Regions from separate parts of the Afipia sp. GW823-FHT06G09 genome, predicted to be linked through region 2. Evidence: predicted binding sites of a transcription regulator. Region 2 holds the regulator's gene; each other region holds the start of a gene.
What was found. Region 2 encodes PhoB, which activates phosphate uptake and scavenging genes when phosphate is short. Its sites were predicted from a motif close to TGTCATNNANCTGTCAT; they were not measured.
Positions count from the first base shown of each region.

Region 1: AC1Q67_RS04730 (LTA synthase family protein) is a predicted target of PhoB. The motif match lies at 1,932-1,948, and genes of this name have one in related genera.
Region 3: AC1Q67_RS21755 (acetoacetate decarboxylase) is a predicted target of PhoB. The motif match lies at 2,876-2,892, and genes of this name have one in related genera.

Region 1 is NZ_JBXAHF010000001.1:952,819-957,925, forward strand. Features, by position in the region: gene AC1Q67_RS04725 (glycine betaine ABC transporter substrate-binding protein) at 1-14, shown strand, start outside; gene AC1Q67_RS04730 (LTA synthase family protein) at 11-1,750, opposite strand; gene ilvC (ketol-acid reductoisomerase) at 2,082-3,101, opposite strand; gene AC1Q67_RS04740 (LysE family translocator) at 3,254-3,859, opposite strand; gene AC1Q67_RS04745 (EamA family transporter) at 3,863-4,735, opposite strand; gene ilvN (acetolactate synthase small subunit) at 4,757-5,107, opposite strand, start outside.
Region 2 is NZ_JBXAHF010000005.1:334,775-339,881, forward strand. Features, by position in the region: gene AC1Q67_RS22475 (FAD-binding oxidoreductase) at 1-662, opposite strand, end outside; gene AC1Q67_RS22480 (LacI family DNA-binding transcriptional regulator) at 810-1,985, opposite strand; gene arsC (arsenate reductase (glutaredoxin)) at 1,965-2,369, shown strand; gene phoB (phosphate regulon transcriptional regulator PhoB) at 2,433-3,143, opposite strand; gene phoU (phosphate signaling complex protein PhoU) at 3,171-3,887, opposite strand; gene pstB (phosphate ABC transporter ATP-binding protein PstB) at 3,913-4,740, opposite strand; gene pstA (phosphate ABC transporter permease PstA) at 4,737-5,107, opposite strand, start outside.
Region 3 is NZ_JBXAHF010000005.1:169,670-174,776, forward strand. Features, by position in the region: gene AC1Q67_RS21745 (carbohydrate porin) at 1-794, opposite strand, end outside; gene AC1Q67_RS21750 (CorA family divalent cation transporter) at 806-1,822, opposite strand; gene AC1Q67_RS21755 (acetoacetate decarboxylase) at 1,951-2,724, opposite strand; gene AC1Q67_RS21760 (patatin-like phospholipase family protein) at 2,948-4,108, shown strand; gene AC1Q67_RS21765 (inorganic phosphate transporter) at 4,193-5,107, opposite strand, start outside.

The DNA.
Region 1 (5,107 bases), on a different contig from region 2:
TTGGAAAGCGCTAGAGATTCTTCACGAACCCGGCGTCCATCAGCAGGCGGTTGAAGCGCCTCGCTTCCGCGCCATCCTTGCACGAATAGAACAGGCCCCGGCAGCGGAGCATGATCTTCTTCTGCTCGATGAACGACGGATCGAGCGGGATACCTGCTGCATCCTGAATCGCAAGCGGCAGATAAGCCGCATCAAGCGTCTCCAGAGCCGACGACATGTCCGGCTTGTAGTTGAGTGCGTCGATCGCATAGTAGGTTTTGTAGTAGCGCGGATCGTGCGTCATGATGCGATCGGCGAGCAGCGGCTGCGGCAGCTTCGGCTCCAGCAGCTTCTGCGAGATCGCGGGTTGATGGTCGCCGAACCGCACCAGCAGGAACGGCTCATCCGGATGCTCGCTCTTCAGCCGCGCCACGAAGCTCGCATAGTCCGATGCCGTCATGGTCTGGCGGCGGATGTATTCGTCGACTTCAGCCGTATTGCCCGGCGCCTTCCACCCAGCCGGCGTGAGATCGGAGCGATAGGTCGACGTCCATGGAAAATGATTGGCGGTCAGGTAGACAAAGACGAACATCGGCTGCTCGGTCTTGCGCTCCCGCGCGATCAGTTGCAACGCCTGATCGAAGTAGAACTTGTCGGGCTGCATGTCCTCGCTGACGCCCATGTCGGCCATGTCGATGAATTTCCCGACACCGGCAGAGGTCTGGAAATTCCGTGCGCTGAGGAAATTCCCGTACGTCGGATACAGCGAGAATGTCCGGTAGCCGCAGCGTTGCAACGCCTGCGGCAGTCCGCGTGAAATCTTCCCCGCCGTAATTCGCGTCACATAGAACTTCATCTTGCCGAACGACCGCGCCGACAGGCCGGTCAGCACGTTGAACTCGGTGTACCAGGTCGGTCCGCCGCTGGATTCCGTGACGAACGAGCGCCTCTGCCCGTCGGAGGATTTGAAATAGTTCCGATAGTCCTCAGGCACCTTGATGCCGGGAGCAGCCGTGATGTCGAAGCTGGATTCGTCCAGCACCATGATGATGTTCGGACGCTTCCCGCGCGGCGCGCAGGTGGTGAGCGGTGTGGCCTGCGCGGACCCGACAAGGCTTTTCGAGTCCGCCTCGATCCATCCTGTCGTCGATGTCAGATGCGACACAGAGACGACCCCGGATCGCGCAAGATTGGAAATGTGATTGACGCCCTGGAACGGCTCCCACGGCTGTTCGGGATTGGCTACCGACAGGCCGACGACGCCAAGCATGCAGACGCCTGCACCGGCAGCGGCCGTCGCGCGGCGAATGCGGAACGGGTCGGCGCGCCAGATCAGCCAAATCACAGGCACAGCGATGGCCGCGAGCAGGACGGACTGCGTCTTAAGCTGCGGAAAGATCGAATGCAGAAACGAAACCGTGTCGCGATCGATGATCAGAAAATCCAGAAACGTCAGCGTGAGCTGCGTGATCCCGTACTTGAACTGCGACAGCACGATCAGGGCTGCGACCAGCGCCAGCGACAACGCCGCGGACACGCCGGGACGGCGGAACGCGACCAGCCAGAGGAAGTTCAGCAGCCCCCATGTCAGCAACGCCAGCGTCATCGCGAATGGGCCGTACTCGACCGACGCCAGAACATAGACAGCGGTGAGATGTATCGCCGCGATCAGCGCAACACGCAGACGCCAGAGCCACCCGGTATCGCCGAGCCGTTTCAGCCAAAGTTGAACCCTGCCGCAGGCCGGAGTCGATGTGGTGATCACGGACACGGTGCGCTCCGCTACGGCAGAACGCGACGGCGGGCGGCCATCGAATTCATCGCTGGAGAAGCTGGTGTCAGCAGCGGCAACATTGCCTCGACGCGAACTAAACCCGGCACTGTCCGAGGCCTTGGCTGGCGAAGACCAGGAGGCCAACCGCGCGGCCGGAAACCGCGACGTGTCACAAAAACGTAATAGAACCGTCATGAAACCACAAGGGACTGACCCTGCGACATATTTCGTTCGGTTAAGGCCGACATTCAGCCGGTGTTCAGCTGCCCCAAAAGAAAAGGCCGGCTACCTCGCGGCAGCCGGCCCGACCTCCCGAAAGGAGGAGAGATCAGTTCTTGGTCTTGTCGACCAGCGCCTTTTCCTTGATCCACGGCATCATGTCGCGGAGCTTGGCGCCGACCGCTTCGATGTCGTGCGCGTTGGCGCGGGCGCGGGTCGCCTTGAACGACGCCTGGTTGACCTTGTTTTCCAGCATCCAGTCGCGGGTGAACTTGCCCGACTGAATGTCGGTCAGCACGCGCTTCATCTCAGCCTTGGTCTCGGCGGTGATGATCCGCGGACCGGTGACGTACTCGCCGTACTCGGCGGTGTTGGAGATCGAGTAGTTCATGTTGGCGATGCCGCCTTCATAGATCAGGTCCACGATCAGCTTCAGTTCGTGCAGGCACTCGAAGTAGGCCATTTCCGGCGCGTAACCTGCTTCCACCAGCGTCTCGTAGCCGGCGCGGATCAGTTCGACGGTGCCACCGCAAAGAACAGCCTGCTCGCCGAACAGGTCGGTCTCGCACTCTTCCTTGAAGGTGGTTTCGATGACGCCGGCGCGGCCGCCGCCGATGGCAGAGGCGTAGGACAGGCCGAGGTCATGCGCGTTGCCCGACGAATCCTTGTGGATCGCGATCAGGGTCGGCACGCCGCCGCCACGCTGGTACTCGGAGCGGACGGTGTGGCCGGGGCCCTTCGGCGCAACCATCAGCACGTCGAGGTCAGCGCGCGGCTCGATCAGGTTGAAGTGCACGTTGAGGCCGTGGGCGAACAGCAGCGCAGCGCCCTGCTTCATGTTGTTGTGCAGATGATCGCGATAAATGTCGCCCTGCAATTCGTCAGGCGTCAGCATCATCACAACGTCGGCCCATTTTGCGGCGTCGGCAACTTCCATCACCTTGAAGCCGGCGTTCTCGGCCTTCTTGACGGTGGCAGAGCCCTTGCGCAGCGCAATAGCGACATCCTTGACGCCCGAGTCCTTCAGGTTCAGCGCGTGGGCGTGGCCCTGGCTGCCGTAACCGACGATGACCACCTTCTTGCCCTTGATCAGGTTCAGGTCGGCGTCGCGATCGTAGTAAACACGCATTTTCGTTTTCCTTCTCAGGCGGCCACGATTGGCCTTGTTCGTGCGTTTTTCGGATGGGATCGGGCCAGGGCCCGGATGAATTGCCGCCGTTGTGTAGGGCGGCTGGTGCTACGAGACAAGCCCGTAAGCCCCATTTCTGCAGTGCAACTAAATCAGGGCTCCTTCAGAACGGGGTAAAGCGAGGCCAGCAAAAGCAGGGCCATGACGACGTTGAAAATGCGGACCGCACGGGGGGATTTCACCACCGCCTGCAGCGAGGTCCCGAGCAGCACCCAGGTCAGCGACGACCCCAGGCCGATCAGGAACAGCAGGATCGAAAGCGCCGCGATGTTCAACGGATAGGCTGCTATGGCGGCATAGGCGGTAATGGCGCCCACCGCGATCACCCAGCCCTTGACGTTGACCCACTGGAACATCGCCGCACCGAGGAACGTCATCGGCTTGCCCTCACCCGCTCCATCGGTATCGGCGGGACCAGACATCGCAATCACGATGGCAAGGTAAATCAGATAAGCCGCGCCGGCATATTTCAGGATCGTATGCAGCACCGGGTAGGCCGCGAACACCGCACCAAGCCCGAGCCCGATCACCGCCACCAGAAACGAGAATCCAATGGTGACACCGGCGACATGCGGCAATGTTCGCCGAAATCCGTAGTTCAGCCCAGACGCCATCAGCATGATGTTGTTAGGCCCCGGCGTGAACAGCGCCGCAGCAGCAAAGGCGATGAAGGCGATGGCGAGTTGCTGAGAGATCATGGTTCAGGCCACTTCCACCAGCGGCGGCGGGCGGCGCGACAGCAGCATCACCGCAATCCCGAACACAACGACGATCATACCGGTCAGGCGCAGCGTCCCGAACGTCTCGCCGAAAACGATACTCGATGCACCCGCGCCGAAAAACGGCACCAGCAGCGCAAACGGCACCACCTGCGCGGCGGAATACCTCCGCAGCAGCCGGCCCCAGATCCAGTAACCCAGTGTGGTTCCGAGCAGCGCCAGCGCCAGCACAGACGAAGCCGCCAGAAGAGACATGTGCGTCAGTGCATGCCATGTGACGGCCGGCCCATCGACGGTGAACAGAACCACGAGCAGCGGCAGCATTGCCAAGAGACCAATCCATGCGAACAGGTCGAGCATCGACACATCCTGCGCGCGGCGAAGCATCAGGTTGGAGACCGCAAAGCTGATTGGCGCGGTCATCGATACCGAAAACGCCCAGACGCTGAAATCGTAACCGACTGTGAAGCAGATCAGCAGCAACCCGCACATCGCGATCGCGATGCCGAGCATCTGAAGCCGCGTCGGTAGCTCACGCAGGAAAATCGCCGCGAAGGCGACGGTGAACAGAGCCTGGCTCTGCACGATCACCGCAGTCAGACCGGCCGGCACGCCATGCGCCAGGCCGTAGGTCTGCGCTAGGAACTGCGCCACCAGCAACCAGCTGATCGCGATGATCAGCCCCCATGACAGCTTCGGGCGCGGCAGAAACAGGCATGGCAGCGCCGTAATTCCGAAGCGCAGCGTCGTCAGCAGCGTCGCCGACATCTCTTCGACCGCGAACCGGGTCAGCACGAAGCCAACTCCCCAGATCACGGCAATCGCGATTGCGAGTGCGATGTCGATCGGTTTCATGGGCAGGATGCGCGCGCGGGATTACATTTTTTCCGGACCGCGCGAGATGGCGGCGACGCCGGTGCGCGACACTTCGACAAGCCCGAGCGGTACCATCAGGTTGATGAACTGGTCGATCTTGGCGGTGCCGCCGGTGATCTCGAACACGAAGCTCTCGGTGGTGGCGTCGATCACCCGCGCACGAAACGCTTCCGACAGCCGGAGCGCCTCCATGCGAAGATCGCCGGTGCCCTTGACCTTCACCATCGCCAGTTCGCGCTCGATGGCGCGGCCGGTGAGCGTCATGTCCACCACGCGATAGACGGGAATCATGCGGTCGAGCTGATGCTTGATCTGCTGGATCACCATCGGCGTACCGGTCGTGACAATCGT
Region 2 (5,107 bases):
CCGCCGATCATCAGATCGCGGATCGACGGTCCGACCGAGCGCCGCGCGACAGGACGCACTTCTAACGGCGTACCATCCGGCAGCACCGCCTTCAGGCCGACAACAATGTCTTCGATCTTTCCATAACGGCTGCTGGCCTGCCCGCCGCCACGGCATGCCAGCCATCCGCCGACAGTCGAAATCTCAATCGACTGCGGCAGGTGGCCGCATGTATATCCCGCTTCATTCAGCTGGCGCTCGAACTCCGCGCCGTTCATGCCCGCCTGCACGGTCACGATAGCGTCGGTCGGATTAATCGAGACAATCTTGTCGAGGCGGCGCGTGTCCAGCATGATTTCGCCGCCGAGCGGAATAGCACCACCCAGCACACCCGAGCCATTGCCATAGGGAATGATCGGAATGTTGCGCGCCTTCGCAAGCTGAACGATCCGAATGATCTCATCCTCGTTCGCTGGACGCACAACCAGGCGCGGCACCGCTCCGGCGAGCGTGCCTGCGCGTTCGCGGAAAACCGCGAACGGAAGACGGTCGCGTGCATAGCCGAGACGCTGATCGAACGATGCCAAAACGTTGGCGTTGCCAACAATTGCGCCGAAAGCTGAGACAAGGCTTTCATCAACGCGATCCGTTTCGCGCACTGCGGCGATGGTGGTAGCAGTCATGACAGCCCCTTTTCAGAGGCCAAATTCGCCACGCTCACTCGGCGCACTCCCCTGATCGCATTATGTTTTCTGGCGATTGAACAAGTAGCTTGAGCAATCGTTTGTTCAAAAAGTCGTATAAACTACGCCAGTGGTCAAGCTAAAATTTCAGCGTGGAGCTGGACCTGTGGAAGCGCGGATGACCAGACCGTCTGGCGCTAATGGCGCGACGGGTTGCGGTGTACCGCCATTCAAAAGGTCGATCAGAAGATCGGACGCAATTTCGCCCATCACTTCCGTAGGCATTTTCACCGACGTCAGTTGCGGATAGAGCATCGTCGCCACCGGTGCGTCGTGCAGGCCCACCACCGATATGTCGCGCGGGATTTGGAGACCGGCTTCATGCAACACCGCCATCGCACCAGCTGCGGTGACCAGCGTCGCACCAAGAACAGCCGTGGGCTTTAGCGCAAGAAGGCTGCGCATCGCATCCGCTCCACCCTCCGCAGTATACCCAGCGACGGCGACGAGTTTCGGATCGAACGGAATACCGTGCCGCTTCAATCCGTCGCGATAGCCGGCCAATCGTTCGCCAGCATTGAATCCGCCGGGACGGCCCGCAAGATGCGCAATCCGCCTGTGCCCCATCTGCGCCAGATGATCGACGGCAATCGCTGCAGCGGCGCGGCTGTCCAGCACGACGCAATAAGGACTCCCCGACAATTGCCGGTTCAGCAGGACGAAAGGCGTGTGAGTGGATTCAAGCTCTTCGCGCAACAAACTGTCGTCGTCGAGACTCGCGACGAGCAGCCCATCAGCACGATTGCCGTGCGACAGGCGATGATACACAGCGTCGGTCGCACCTGACTCCCTATGAGCGATCAGCAATGAATAGCCATGCCGTGCTGAAGATTTTTCGGCACCGCGAATAGCCGACGCAAACACCGGATTGTCGAGCTGGGGAACGATAAGACCGAGTGTTCGACTGCGCGAGGTCCGCAAACTCTGCGCGAGCGTATTCGGCGAATAATCCAGGCTACGAGCGCTTTCAAGAATCCGTTGGCGCGTCTCCGGGCGAATGCGCTGGCTTTCCTCGCCGCGCAACACGCGTGAAGCGGTGGATACGTCCACTCCCGCCATACGCGCAACATCGGCTAATCTCGGCCTCATCGATTTCAATATCCCAAGCAATGCCCAGCGCAACGAGCGTAGACTTGGAGGCTTGATAAAACAAGCAACCGTCAACCAATAGGCTCGACGCCATCCGGCCATCCACGTACAAAGCCTGTCGAAGAGCCCAGATAAGCGAGCCGGGATACATCCATGAGCGTTACCATCTATCACAATCCGGATTGCGGAACGTCACGCAACACGCTTGCAATGATCCGGCAAAGCGGAGCCGAGCCGGAGATTATCGAGTATCTGAAGCACCCGCCCACCCGCGCGAGGTTGCTCGAGCTTACTGCGGCGATGAGAATTTCGGTGCGCGCGCTGCTGCGCGAGAAGGGCACGCCCTATGCCGAACTTGGGCTCGGCGATCCAAAGTGGGCAGATGACGAACTTCTCGATCTGATGGTCGCACATCCCATCCTGATCAATAGGCCGATTGTCGTGACGCCCAAAAGCACCAAACTATGCCGGCCATCGGAGGCGGTGCTCGATATTCTGCCCAATCCCCACATCGGCAGATTCGTCAAGGAGGACGGAGAAGTCATCAACGCGATCTGACCGCCCGCAGGCGGCTGAACCGACACCTCACGTATGCGAGATGAAGGTCAGCTAGCCCGCGGCTCAGTTCTGTGAATCAGCCTTGGCGAAACGATCGTCGAGCGCATAACCCGCGCCACGAACTGTGCGGATCGGATCCGACTCACGCCCAAGATTCAGCAGTTTCCTGAGGCGGCCGATATGCACGTCCACCGTACGCTCGTCGATATAGATGTCACGGCCCCACACGCCGTCAAGCAACTGCTCACGGCTGAAGACGCGCCCTGGATGCTCCAGGAAGAACTCCAGAAGCCGATATTCGGTCGGACCAAGATCGATCGGACGGCCGGAACGGGCAACACGCCGGCGGTCCCGGTCAAGTTCGATATCGCCGAAGGCTAGAACCGTCGCGAGGCGCTCGGGACTCGCGCGCCGCAACAATCCTTTCACGCGCGCAAGCAGCTCCGGCACCGAGAACGGCTTGACGATATAGTCGTCTGCTCCGGTAGCGAGCCCCCTCACCCTTTCGCTTTCCTCGCCGCGCGCAGTCAGCATGATGATCGGGATCTGCTTGGTCTCCGGCCTTGCGCGGAGCCGACGGCAAAGTTCGATCCCCGAGAGACCCGGAAGCATCCAGTCGAGCACGATAAGATCCGGAACATGCTCCTTGAGCCGGGTATCCGCATCATCGCCGCGCGCGACTGTTTCGACGTCGTAGCCCTCGGCATCCAGGTTGTAGCGAAGCAGCGTGGTCAACGCTTCTTCGTCTTCGACCACAAGAATTCGGGCGCTCATTTCCAGTCCTTTAGTTCGTCGTACAAATTAACTGCCTGACGCGGCCGTTGCAAAGTTCGTCATGTCGCCCTTAGGACGTTGATCGAGCATTTGCTGGCCTTCGATCATGTAGAAAACCGTCTCGGCGATATTGGTTGCGTGATCGCCGATACGCTCAATATTCTTGGCGCAGAACATCAGGTGAATACAGAAACCGATATTACGCGGATCTTCCATCATATAGGTCAGAAGTTCGCGGAACAGAGAAGTGCAGATTGCATCGACCTCTTCGTCGCCCTTCCAGACGGTCATCGCGGCAGGCAGATCGTGCGCCGCATAGGCATCGAGCACCGACTTGACCTGTGACTGAACCAGGTCGGTCATGTGCTCCAGCCCACGGATCAGCTTCAGCGGATGGAAGTCGCTATCGAGCGCTGCGACGCGCTTGCCTATGTTCTTTGACAGATCCCCGATCCGTTCAAGATCGGTCGCAACACGCATCGAACTGACGATTTCGCGCAAGTCGACAGCCATCGGCTGACGGCGAGCGATGGTCAGCACGGCACGCTCTTCGATCAGATGCTGCAACTTGTCGATCTCGAGATCGGCGGCGACAACACGCTTGCCCAGCGCGACATCGCGCCGGATCAACGCGTCTACGGAATCGACGATCTGCCGTTCAGCCAGGCCGCCCATCTCGGCAACAAGCCGGTTGAGCTCCTGAAGATCGTCGTCGAACGCTTTGGCGGTATGATCTGAACCCATGGTATGTCTCTCCCGCGAATGCGCGTCAGCCGAAGCGGCCGGTGATGTAGTCTTGTGTTCGCCGATCGGTCGGCGAAGTGAATATCTTGTTGGTGTCGTCGAACTCGACCAGCTCACCAAGATACATGAACGCTGTCTTGTCAGACACACGCGCCGCCTGCTGCATATTATGCGTCACGATGGCGATCGTGTAGTCCTCCTTGAGTTCCTGGATCAGTTCTTCGACCTTGGCGGTCGAGATCGGATCGAGCGCCGAGCAAGGTTCGTCGAACAGGATGACCTCAGGACGGACGGCGACAGTGCGTGCGATGCACAGGCGCTGCTGCTGGCCGCCGGACAGGCTGAGCCCACTGGCGTTCAGCTTGTCCTTGACCTCATTCCAGAGCGCGCCGCCCTTCAGCGCGGCCTCGACGCGGCCGTCCATTTCGGACTTCGAAATCTTTTCATAGAGCCTGATGCCGAACGCGATGTTCTCATAAATCGTCATCGGGAACGGCGTCGGCTTCTGAAACACCATACCGATCCGGGCGCGCAGCAGGTTCAGATCGAGCTTCGGATCGAGAATGTTGGTCGAATCCAGCATCAACTGACCGACAGCACGCTGACCGGGATAGAGGTCGTACATGCGATTGAAGATGCGCAGCAACGTCGACTTGCCGCAGCCCGACGGACCGATAAACGCCGTGACGCGATTTTCGCCGAGAGCAAGGTTGATGTTCTTCAGTGCGTGGTGTTCGCCATAGTAGAAATTGAGATCGCGTGCAGTCACCTTGGGCCGCGCATCCAGCCGGCCGGCAACACCCGGCACGGGCCCGCGAGGAATATCTACGCTAACAGAAAGCTGCTCGTTCATTTCGATGTCCTCTCGGCGCCAAGAATGCGCGCGCCAATGTTAAGGGCAAGTACGGTCAAGGTGATAAGCAAAGCCCCGGTCCATGCGAGCTGTTTCCAGTAATCGTAGGGGCTTTGGACGAAGTTGTTGATGGTGACCGGCAGGTTCGCCATCGTTTTGGTCAGGTCGAGACTGAAGAACTGATTGCTCAGGGCTGTGAACAGCAACGGCGCAGTTTCACCGGCGACACGCGCGGTCGCCAGCAGAACGCCGGTGATGAGACCAGAACGTGCAGCACGATATGCGATGCGTTTGATGACAAGCGACCGCGGAAGACCGAGCGCGGACGCCGCTTCACGCAGCGGATTAGGCACCAGGCCGAGCATGT
Region 3 (5,107 bases), 170 kb from region 2:
GTGAGAGTGCCCGGCAGCTTGCTCTCGCCTATCTGAAAACCGTACTTGAGCTGCCCAATCATCCAGGCCGGATCATTGACGCGAAACAGCAATCCGTGCGGATTTGCGATCTGTGGATCAACCAGCCTGTCCGGCGGCGCCGCATCGCCGTCGAAAATCGCGGCATAAGCCGTGATGTCGTCGGCCAGTTGCGCCTTGATGCGAACGCCCGGCACAGCCAACGGCGGCGATGGACCGCCGCTCAACAGATTGATGCCGGTGATACCTGGCCAGCCAAGCGCCGAGTTGGTGAAAATGTCGTCATACTTGCTGTCGATAAATTCGACATCGGATGCCTGCTGTCCAACACGAACCAGCAATGCGCCGCCGAACAGCGATTGCTCAATCCACAATTCATACAAACGCGTCGCGTTGAGCGCTTCGACGCCGCTGACCAGCATGAGGTTTCCGATATAATCGCGCGACAGACCCTGACCGTGAATCTGGAACATGTTGGCGTGGAACTTGGCGCCGGTCCAGCCGACAGCTTTTTCGAGATCGATATCCGTGCCGAAATCGAAACGACCTGTATAAATCGAACCGCGCCGCATACCGCCGGATGCATTGCCGAACACCTCCGATATATAGGTCGCATTGAACTGAATTCCCCAATCAGCCAGAATCTGGCGCGGGCTTTTCGCGACAGGCTCGTCTGGCGCTGCTTTCGGATCGGCCGCAGCAGCGCCTTGCAGCAATAACCCAAATATAATGCTGGTGGTTGCAATCGTCCGCAGCAGTGCGCAGGGGTACCGCACGGCGTTTCCAGTTATCTCAGAATACCAAGGCGCTTCATGATGAAGTATGCGAGCGCGGATGACGAGACGATCAGAACACTGGCGGTCAGAAAGCCGGTTTCCACGTCGGTTAATGGCAGTCCCTTGGTGTTCATCCCGAAAATGCCGGTGACCAGCGTCGGCGGCAGCAGCAGCGCCGTCAACACGGACAACAGGTGAATGCTTTTATTGGTCTGTTCCTCGATCTTGAGATGCAGTTCTTCCTGAAGAAGCCTGCTCCGCTCGCGCATTTCCACGACCACGTGGTCGAGCGCATCCAGCCGCTGCGCCAGCTTGCCGGCGCGCAGCCGCAATGCCGGTTTGAGTGCATCCGGCCCTTGCAGATCGAGACGTCGGAATATCAGGAGCAAGCCCGACAATTGACGATGCAGACGGACACAGGTTCGGCGCAAGCGACCCAAATCCCTGCGAAGGTCGGCCGTATCGTCGGAGAGTATCTTCTCCTCAATGCTGTCGAGGCTCGCGGCAACTCGTTCTGCAACACGCTCCATTGTCTCGGCTACATGTTCGACAATGGTTTCAAGCAGAGCAGCCGCGCTACCAATACGTTGCTGACCGCTTTCGAGGACCCGCCGTGTCGCATCGACGGCGCACAGTGCATGGTGACGACCGCTCAGCAGCAGCCGTTCCGTCATGACAAAATGAAGGTATCCGGTTTCCTCGGTGACGCGGTCGATGGCACGCACAAGATCGGAAAAGACACCGTAGATGCTGTCGTCAGCAGCATGGATCTGCTGAAAATTATCCCGCGACAGTAGCAGCGCCTTGCCGGCTTCGGGAACATCGAGATCAGCCGACGCCAGCCAGTGATGAGCACGCACATCGCCGAGATTGAAATGTAACCAGAGCAGCCCGTCACCGCGCAGATCGATTGGTTCGTCGACGTTCAGCGCTTCGGAATTTCCATTGGCATGAATCCGGAACGCCCACACCAGGCCTGGAATCTGTGCCGCATGCGGCGAATGCCCGACCGCGACACTCTCAGTCATCAACGCTTCTGCTTGCACAATACGCCCCAACGCCTAAAACTTACGACGCCCTGGATGGCTGAAATTGAACCACCCGAATACCGATCCGATATGACGACAGGTTTGTTACAGGCGCATGTCAGCGCCGGTCATTCCGCCGCCTCGGCCAGATCGTCCGCTTCCTTGTTGTAGTCGTGTACGACACGCCCATAGGGCAGCGTCAGATCGGCCAGAAAGTGGTGTGCCCCGATCACGCGTCTGACCGGAAAATCGGCGACCGGTGCGTTGACATGCGGAATGAGATGCAGCCGTCCGGGCCCGATCCAGGAGCCCTTGACGTTGATGTCAGTTAGGTTGATCGCAACGAGCTGGCAGACTTCGGCGCGGCCATCGACACCGGGGATCAGCTTCAGATTGATCTGGGTCTTGGACAGCGCGGCGCGCGTGATCTCGCCGTTCCCCGCCATCGCCTCATGCTTGTACCCCATGGTGCCCATCGCCACCTGCTGACCGGAATACTCCAACGTACCGGTCAGCGTATCCTTCACGACCTCGAGCTTCGGATGTGCATACTTCTTCGGGAATCCCCAGATCTCGCGCCCCGCTGCAATCGGCGGATCGTCATCGAGATACATCTGCGAGACGAAGTTGACCTCTTCGCCGTTCAGACGCGCGGGAATGACCAGGCCAGACTCGGTGTAGCTGCCGAAGCCGGACGAGTCCGGCATCTTGATCCACTCATAGTGCACGATCGGACTGTCGATCGGCTCTAACGGTTCGGGAAGTCCGGCCCGGATCAGACCAGGATCGGTCTCATAGGTGATGACCAGAAATTCGCGGTCGACAAAGCGATACGGCCCTGCCGGATAACTCGGACCGGCGGCAGGCATCGAGGGCAGCCTGAGAATATCTGCTCTGCGCATGGAATCATTCCTTTTCGGTGCACGGTCCAGCCGCCGTCAACAGCTAACGTCGGTCCTTGACATGATCGTGAGGAAATTCCTTCAGTCTGGTGACACCCTGCGTCTGCACGCCCATCCGCGGACAGCGGATTCCGCGATCAAAAAGACCACCTGTCACGACAGCGTCACCGCTCGTCTGAAATCTTCGCACCGGACTTCGAGACACGCATCGACGGGGAAAATCATGGACGCGCGAACACCAAAATCCGAAATTTCGGGATCGAGGAACTGGCGGCCCGATCGCTGCGATCGTGTGGCGCTCGTTCTTCAGGGTGGCGGCGCGCTCGGGGCTTATCAGGCCGGCGTGTATCAGGCCCTGCACGAAAGTGGCATGGAGCCAGACTGGGTTTGCGGCGTGTCGATCGGCGCGATCAATTCCGCCATTATTGCAGGTAACCCACCGGAGCGACGTCTCGAACGGCTGCGGACGTTTTGGGATCGCATCACCAGCCGCAAGGTCTGGCACTACACGCCGGACGGAGACATCTATCGCAAGGCCCGCAACCTGACGAGCTCGTTCCTGACGACGACCATGGGCCAGCCGGGCTTCTTCAAGCCGCACGACGTCAATCCATGGTTCAGCCCGGCCGGGGCCAGGACAGCAACCAGCTATTATGACACTGCGCCGCTGCGGGCATCGCTGCTCGAACTCGTCGATTTCGACTTGATCAATTCACGCAAGATGCATTTCGCAGTCGGTGCGGTGAACGTCCTGACCGGAAATTTTTTGTACTTCGACAACAAGAAGGAAGTCATCGAACCTGAACACGTGATGGCCAGCGGCGCGTTGCCGCCTGCCCTGCCCATGGTGAAGATCGGCACCGATCACTTCTGGGATGGCGGCATCGTTTCAAATACGCCGCTGCAGCATCTGCTCGATCAGGAAGACAAGATGAACTCCCTGGTGTTCCAGGTTGACCTGTTCAATGCCCGTGGAGCCCTGCCGCGCGATATTCAGGAGGTCATGGCTAGGCACAAGGACATCATGTACTCGTCCCGCACGCGCTATAATACCGACGTCTACAAGCGCATGAACAATCTGAAGACCGACTTCTACAAGGCGCTGCTGAAGGTCCCCGAAGACAAGCTGACCGATCACGAGCGCGCACTGCGCGACCGCTTCGCGGACCTGCCCGAAATCACCATCCTGCAGATGATCTATCAGCAGAAGGCCTATGAGGGCGATTCCAAGGACCACGAATTCTCGGCCACCTCGATGCGCGAGCACTGGCTGAGCGGTCTGGAGGATACGCGCCGCACACTGAAGCGGCGCGAATGGCTGGCGATGCCGGAGGCCGGCATGGGCCTTGTCGTTCATGACGTGCACCGCGAGAAGGATTACTGAGCCTCCGCGCTCGCATCGCCGGACGGAAAAAAAGCCCGCGCTCTTGCGCGGGCTTTTTATGTTGCCGCCGTTGCGGCAAGCTAATCAGAACAGGTGCGAGAACAGCACATAGAGACCAGCCGACAGGCAGATCGCCGCCGGCAGCGTCAGCACCCAGGCCATAAGCAGGTTGCGGATAGTGGCCATCTGCAAGCCCGAGCCGTTGGCCGCCATTGTTCCGGCGACGCCAGACGACAGCACGTGTGTCGTCGAGACGGGAAGGCCGAAAATGTCCGCCGCGCCGATCGTCCCCGCAGCAACGAGTTCAGCAGATGCACCCTGCGCGTAGGTCAGGTGCGTCTTGCCGATCTTCTCGCCGACGGTGATGACGATACGCTTCCAGCCGATCATGGTGCCGAGACCCAGCGCGATGGCGACCGCGATTTTCACCCAGGTCGGGATGAACTTCGTGGCGCTGTCGAGCGAGCCTTTATAGGCATTGAGGGTTGCGACCTCTTCCTTGTTGAGATCGTTTTCCTTGTCCTTCATCAGGAAGCGGATCGCCTCCGAAGTCAGGTACATGTCGTTGCGGGTGTTACCCACCGCCTCGGCAGGAACCTTGTTCAGCGTGCCGTACTTCTGCACCTGATCGCCGACGTCCTTCACGAGAACCGCCAGCGACGGATAGGTGCCTTCGTTGATCTTGTGCAGCGAAACATACTGAGTCACTACCGGGCGGGGATCGCCGATGATGCTATGACCGGCGCCCTTCGCAGCGATCACCTTTGACGCGGCTTCTGACGTCTGCTGAAACTTGATGACCTGCGATTCCGGCAAGGCGCGGTTCAGCGCGTAGGCGGTCGGCACAGTGCCGATCAGGATCAGCATAATGAGGCCCATGCCCTTCTGACCGTCGTTTGAGCCGTGCGCGAAGCTGACGCCGGTGCAGGTCGCGATGAGGATACCGCGAATCCACAGCGGCGGTGGCTTGTTGCCTTCCGGAGCAGCGTAAAGCGCCGG